3 regions of the Epibacterium sp. ABV4_022 genome follow, and region 2 is predicted to be linked to each of the others. Evidence: riboswitches for the same ligand, from Rfam matches in the RefSeq annotation. Region 2 holds a riboswitch; each other region holds the start of a gene.
The links. Region 2 has a riboswitch for cobalamin ahead of ACXAF5_RS02380 (ABC transporter ATP-binding protein). Riboswitches for the same ligand answer to the same signal wherever they lie in the genome.

Region 1 (2,256 bases), on a different contig from region 2:
CCATCTCGAACGCACCAATGGAAATACCATCGAGGTTTTCGCGGTTCTTGGACAGGCCGCCGTAGCTGATGTTCATGGTGAACGCGCCATCGGTCTTTTCCGAAACCAACTCCGCCAGTTTTTCGACGTGTTCCGTAAAGGCGCGGCGTTTGCCCCAGACGGACACGTTCCACTCGGTCGCCATGGCTTCGGCGGCAAAGGCACAGGTCAGGGTTGCGAGGGCGGTAAGCCCCAAGACATTTTTCATAATTTCCTCCCCAATTACGCATCTGAAGTGCGCGGTATGGGCGCAGGATCACCATTATGCCCCGGTTTGCCAACCCAAAAGTTGGATCCGATCGCCGGTGAACGCGGCAGACGCTGCGTAGCAAGGCGTTCCACAGCGGATTGAGAAGAACCTCGTCACGGATTGGACTTAGCCTGCACTAGCCGGCGGCCGTCCCGGCAAGACCATGTCGACAGGGCCGCTGCAGCGCACCGGGAATCCGCGCCTTGTCTCGAACCAAATAAACAATGTCGCAAATCGCAGATCGGGATTTGCGAATCTCGGTACAACTCGGTCCCAGAGGTGCCGCCCGGCGTGTCCGGGTGGAGAATTGGGAAGCCGGTGTAAATCCGGCGCTGCCCCCGCAACGGTCATGGAGACAGCGGGTGTGACATCGGCCACTGGGGGGAGGAACCCGGGAAGGCGTCGCACTTGGACCATCTGGTCTTCTCCTGAGCCCGGAAACCAGCCTCGAAAGATATCGTCAACCGCGGGTGGCGGTTTGGGCATCTTGAAGGGCGCGGCTTCCTCCGTTGCGACCTGACGGATTCCCATTGCCATCTGCACAAAAACCAACCGCGTGACGCTCCGTCTCAGGATCGCGAGCAGGCGGCAGGAGAGTCAGGGAATGAACAGCAATCTCAATGCGCTGATCGCCAATCATACGCCGGGTCATGCGCTCGCGCAGGCGTTCTATACCGACGCCGAGGTGTTCGAGACCGATCTACAAGAGATCTTCTACAAGGAGTGGCTCTTTGCCATTCCCGCCTGCGAACTGGAAAAGCCCGGCAGCTATGTGACCCATCAGGTTGGGGCCTTTAATGTCATCATCGTGCGCGGCAGCGATGATGTGATCCGGGCGTTCCACAATTCCTGTCGGCATCGCGGGTCTGTCATCTGCAAGGCGAAGAAAGGCAACAATCCGAAACTGGTGTGCCCCTACCATCAGTGGACCTACGAGCTGGACGGGCGTCTGCTTTGGGCTCGGGATATGGGACCGGATTTCGACCCTGCACAACACGGGCTCAAGACAGTCCACTGCCGCGAACTGTCGGGGCTGGTCTATATCTGTCTTGCGGAGGACGCCCCGAGCTTTGACGCGTTTGCCGACACGGTTCGCCCCTATCTGGACGTGCACGACCTGTCGAACGCCAAAGTGGCCTACGAGAGTTCGATCGTGGAGAAGGGCAACTGGAAACTGGTCTGGGAGAACAACCGCGAGTGTTATCACTGCGGCGGCAACCACCCCTCCCTGTGCCGGACCTTCCCCGATGATCCGTCGATCACCGGTATCGAGGGCGGCGAAACCCCCGCCAACCTGCAAGCGCATTTCGACCGTTGCGAAGGGGCCGGTATGCCGTCAAGCTTCTTCCTGAACGACGACGGGCAGTTTCGGATTGCCCGCATGCCGCTCAAGGAAGGCGCTGAAAGCTATACCCTGGATGGCAAGACGGCGGTGCGGCGCTGGCTGGGGCGGGCGGCGTTTGCCGATGCCGGCTCCTTGTTGAAATTTCACTATCCGACCACCTGGAACCACTTCCTGTCGGACCACTCCATCGTGTTCCGCGTCACCCCGATCAGCCCGACGGAAACCGAAGTGACCACCAAATGGTTGGTGAACAAGGACGCGGTCGAGGGCGTGGACTACGATCTCAATCGCCTGACCGAAGTCTGGGTCGCCACCAATGACGAGGACCGCGAGGTCGTCGAGTACAACCAGATGGGTATCAACTCCCCCGCCTATCAGCCCGGGCCGTATTCCGCGGTGCAGGAAAGCGGCGTGCTGCAATTCGTGGAGTGGTACCTCAATACCCTTAAGCGCAACCGCGATCCCCAAGCCATCGCGGCGGAGTAAGACCAAATGCCCAAAATGAGTGAACGCGCGATCTGGAATGATACGGAGATGCTGGAATGTGTCTCCATCATACCGGAGATGGACAATACCGCGTCCTTCACCTTCAAGGCGCCGTCCGGTGCCTTGTTCGACTTTG
Region 2 (2,256 bases):
CCAGGGTTTTCCAGCCCGAGACGCCGGTGTAGCCGACCATGTGATCGGACAGCCCCAGCGCCAGCATCATTTCGGTCAGGTTGACGTCATTGGAGATCGCGGCTTGCGGGACGCTGTCAAAGGTCACGTCGCGATCACAGCTCTGAACCGTGGTTTCAGCCCAGGCGGAGGTGCCTGCCAGTGCCAGCGCGACGGGAAAGAGGATATTTTTCATGAGGTGTGTTCCTGCGAGATATTGGACAAGTGAAAGGTCAGGTGATCCCGGCCCGCACGGGCCAGGTGGTCGCGGCGGGCCTGCACGCCAAAGGCCTGGGAGACGCGCGTTTCGGACAGCACCACGCCGGGTGTGCCAAAGCCCATAACGCGGCCCTCTGCCATCAGCAGAATGTCATCACAGACCTCGGCAGCGAGATTGAGATCGTGCAGCGAGGTCACGATGGTCAGATCGAGGTTCCGGATCAGCGCCAGCAGTTCGAGTTGATGGCGCACATCCATGTGGTTTGTCGGTTCATCGAGGATCAGCACCTGCGGTTCCTGCGCCAGGGCGCGGGCCACCATGACCCTCTGCCGTTCGCCCCCGGACAGGGTGGCAAGCGTGCGGTGGGAAAAACCGGTCAGGTCGAGCCTGCGCAGTGCTGCGTCAATAATCGCCGCATCCCGCTGACCCGATGTGGCCAGCCCGTCGCGATGGGGCAGACGTCCCAGCGCCACGATGTCCTTCACCGTCAGGCCGAAATCGGTCGGTTGCTCTTGCAGCACCGCCGCCACCCTGCGCGCGGCCTGCCGCGGCGGCATGGCCCACAGATCGGTCCCATCGACGAGCACCTGTCCGCTGCGCGGCGACTGATAGCGATAGAGGAGCCGCAGCAGGCTGGACTTGCCGGCGCCATTGGCGCCGACCACCCCAAGCACGCGCCCGGCGGGCAGGTGGAAACTGGTTTCATGCAGGATCAGGGGGCCACGGCGTCGCGGCGCCCAGGTCAGGCCACGCGCCTCCAGGGTCGCAGCCATTACCGCCCCCTCCGGGCAAGCGCGGCACGCGGCGCGTCACCGGCTCTGCACATGTCTCGATCACACAGCGCCATCCGCGGCTCCGCTCTTGTGTGCGGGGGATAGGCAGAACACAGGTTGGCGTCGCTCCCGGCTCGGGAGGTCAGACAGCTACCACCGTTCACCGGGACACCCCGCCCAGGTTACACATCGGGTCAGATGGCAGGTCTCCTGACTTGCGGTTCGTCATTCCCCTGCACCTTCCCGGATGGACATCCAGTGGTATCAGGCAGGGTCATTCGCCGCTCACAGTTGCGGGGGCAGTCACGGGTTTGGCGCCTTTTGGCTACACCTCACCGTATTCCCTTTTCATCCCCGCGCATCTGAGGCGACGGAGAACCATCTGGCCCAGACATGGGCCAAACGGACTGAATATGTCAACTGTTTTGCAACCGGCGACAGGCCCGACAGCACGCGGCCCCCGTCCGGGCCACAGCGCGACGATGCGTTTCTCCGGGAACAATTCGCGCCGCGCGCCGTTGTGTCTGCGAGGCCCGCACAGGGTGGGCACTGTAACACGGCAAAGGAGGCACCCCATGCTTGGTTGGGCCCTGACATTCCTGGTGATCGCACTGATCGCGGCCGTCTTTGGCTTTGGCGGTATCGCCAGCGCCTCGGCCGGGATCGCGCAGATCCTCTTTTTCATCTTCCTGGTGATGTTCGTCGCCGCGTTGATCTTTCGGGCAGTTCGCCGCTGACCCGAAGGCACGCATCGGATCGACCGACACTCCACGCAGAAAGGACATGACATGAGCACCGCATTGAACGTCAAACCGCAAATCGCACCTGTCGAGACCGGCGTCCGGGACACCACCGCCATCGCCGAGGGGCTGAGCGACGTGCTGGCGGATACCTACCGCCTGACGCTGAAAACCCACATCTACCACTGGAACGTCGAAGGACCGCTGTTCTTCTCGCTGCACAATCTGACCGAAGAGCAGTACCAGAACATGTTTGCCGCCGCAGATGAGCTGGCAGAGCGCATCCGCGCCATCGGCCACCTGACCTCCGGCAAGATCACCGGCGTCTTGTCCGACAGTATTGTCGACGACCTCGGCCAGATGCCAAGCGCCGGGGAAATGTGCAAGGATCTTGAAAGGGACCATATGCGTCTGGCCCACCGCCTGCACGCGCTGATCGAGCTGGCCGAACAGCGCAAGGATATGGTGACGGGTGACCTGGCCACCGAACGCGCGGCCTTCCACG
Region 3 (2,256 bases), 420 kb from region 2:
GGCGTTGCGGGCTGGAAGCGGCCGTCGATGATCTCCGACATCAGCTTCATCGCGAGTTTTTCATCCCCGCGCGCCAGCGTCAGCGCATTCATCACCACCCGGTCCTCGTAACGCTCCAGATAGCGCTGACCGTCACGGGTTTTCAGCGTGTAGGACGTGTAATATTTGAACGCGCCGAGGAAAGACGGGAAGCGGAATTTCTTGCCATAGGCCGCGTCCCAGATCTTGCGCTGGAAATTGAGCGAGTATTGATCCAGCACTTCGGGTTCGTAATAGCCTTCCTCAACCAGGTAGCGCAGCTTCTCGTCCAGCGAGTGGAAGAAGACGGTGTTCTGGTTCACATGCTGAAGAAAATACTGCCGGGCCGCCATGCGGTCAGCCTCGAACTGGATGTTGCCCTCGTCATCGTAGAGGTTCAACATCGCATTCAGCGCGTGATAGTCGAGGTCGGCGGTTACGCTTGCGTCAAGCATGTCTGCTGCTCCTGTGCCGCCCAGAACCGGGCGAGGCCCGCGCGGATGCGGGCGATGTCTGTTTCGGTTCCCGCCAACTCAAAGCGGTAGAGGACGGGGACATTGCATTTTTTGGCGATCACATCCCCGGCGAGGGCGAAGGTGGTGCCAAAGTTGCGGTTGCCCCCGGCAATCACGCCCCGCAGAAGGGCACGATTGCGCGCGTTGTTCAGAAATTTGATGACCGGTTTCGGCACCGCGCCACGCCCTTCGCCATCGGCAAAGGTGGGCGTGACCAAAACATAGGGCGCATCTACGTCCGGGAAAGGCTCTGTCTGCGGCAGCCGCAGAGCCTCCAGCCCCAGTTGCTCCATCAAACGGGCCGTATTGCCCGAACGGGAGGAGTAGTAGACAAGCCCGGCCACTCTGGCGCCTTAGGCCAGCTGGCCGATCAGGTCGGGACGGAATCCTGCCCAGTGATCGTCGCCTGCGACAACGACAGGTGCCTGACGATACCCCAGCCCCTGAACCATCTCCATGGCGGCGGCATCCTCGGTCAGGTCAACGAGATCAAAAGAGATCCCCTTGGCCTCCAGCGCGCGGGTGGTGGCGGTGCATTGCACGCAGGCCGGTTTAGAATAGACAGTGATGCTCATCTGCAAGGTCCCCTCAGGTGGTATCTGCTCGTATGTCTGGTCAGGCGAAAACGGACACGAGAACCCGGCGCTGACCAAAGCACCGAACCACGCGTCCGGGCCCTCCGCCTCGGTCGTCGTTCAGTTGCTTTGGCAGGTCTCCTGACTTTGCGGCTCAGACGCCCGGTCCCCCTTCCCAATGCCGGTCATGCATCAGTGGTCCAGGATAGGCTTGCCGCTTACAGTTGCGGGGGCAGCGCCGGATTTCCACCGACTTCCCTCTTCACCCGCGAGTCACCCCGCAAGCACCAAAGCACCCGCATATTGCGTCTTTTGTTAGGGAACTGTCAATATATGGTTATTCACACAGGGGGGCTTTTCCTGTGGATGAATCACGTGTCGCGCGCAGTCTCCGAGGGGGTCACGGCACCAGGCTGGTCGGATCGTCAACGGCGACCAAACGTTTCGCGGTTCCGAACCCCAGTTCGACCAATTGTTCGGACGGGCAGGTGCTGGCAGCGCCACCGGCCTGGCGAAACCCCTTGAGGCGCCCGATGTCGATCGATTTCATGGCCTCCACCGCGAGACCGTAGTGATGACCGTCCTTTTCCAGGATCATTATGCCGGACTCCGATCCGAACTGGCCATCGCCGTGCCCGCGGCGGCGCGCGCAGTCATAGACCGGCATCAGGCGACTTTGATACGAGAGATTGGCGAGGTGGCCGTCGTAATCTGCCCCTGAGATGCTGGTCGGCAGCCGCATGATCTCGCTGACGGCTTCGATCGGGACGGCAAAGTCCCCACCTGCGGAAACCGTCAGATAGCGCCCCGACGCAGAGCGCAGCGCGGCGAGACGGTTCTCATCATACGCCGGTTCCGTGCCGACAGGGTGGTCCGAGGGTTTGCCCTGGGCATCTTTGACCGCGATCTGAGGCGTGGTCTTGAGGCGATGCGATGTTTCGGCCAGTTGCAACAGGTCCGGGTCCTGACGGCAAGCGGCCACGTCGATCACCAGACACTGCTCATCCTGTTCGTCAATATGCACACCGCTGAACAGCTCCCGGCGTGAGGTGACACTGGGCGGAAAATCATACACCGCGCCTGCCTCAATGTTCATGACACTGACAACCTGGTCGACATGAAAGGCCAGCGCATGATCGTCGGGAAAC

Region 1: another riboswitch for cobalamin. It lies ahead of ACXAF5_RS19325 (aromatic ring-hydroxylating oxygenase subunit alpha); the one in region 2 lies ahead of ACXAF5_RS02380 (ABC transporter ATP-binding protein).
Region 3: another riboswitch for cobalamin. It lies ahead of nrdH (glutaredoxin-like protein NrdH); the one in region 2 lies ahead of ACXAF5_RS02380 (ABC transporter ATP-binding protein).

Annotation. Positions count from the first base shown of each region.
Region 1 is NZ_JBSWVA010000002.1:51,514-53,769, forward strand. Features, by position in the region: gene ACXAF5_RS19320 (C4-dicarboxylate TRAP transporter substrate-binding protein) at 1-247, opposite strand, end outside; cobalamin riboswitch at 550-753, shown strand; gene ACXAF5_RS19325 (aromatic ring-hydroxylating oxygenase subunit alpha) at 894-2,120, shown strand; gene ACXAF5_RS19330 (FAD-binding oxidoreductase) at 2,127-2,256, shown strand, end outside.
Region 2 is NZ_JBSWVA010000001.1:501,552-503,807, reverse strand. Features, by position in the region: gene ACXAF5_RS02385 (ABC transporter substrate-binding protein) at 1-214, opposite strand, end outside; gene ACXAF5_RS02380 (ABC transporter ATP-binding protein) at 211-1,011, opposite strand; cobalamin riboswitch at 1,195-1,409, opposite strand; gene ACXAF5_RS02375 (DUF1328 domain-containing protein) at 1,587-1,748, shown strand; gene ACXAF5_RS02370 (Dps family protein) at 1,800-2,256, shown strand, end outside.
Region 3 is NZ_JBSWVA010000001.1:924,325-926,580, forward strand. Features, by position in the region: gene nrdE (class 1b ribonucleoside-diphosphate reductase subunit alpha) at 1-473, opposite strand, end outside; gene nrdI (class Ib ribonucleoside-diphosphate reductase assembly flavoprotein NrdI) at 455-877, opposite strand; gene nrdH (glutaredoxin-like protein NrdH) at 887-1,108, opposite strand; cobalamin riboswitch at 1,223-1,415, opposite strand; gene ACXAF5_RS04470 (chemotaxis protein CheW) at 1,509-2,256, opposite strand, start outside.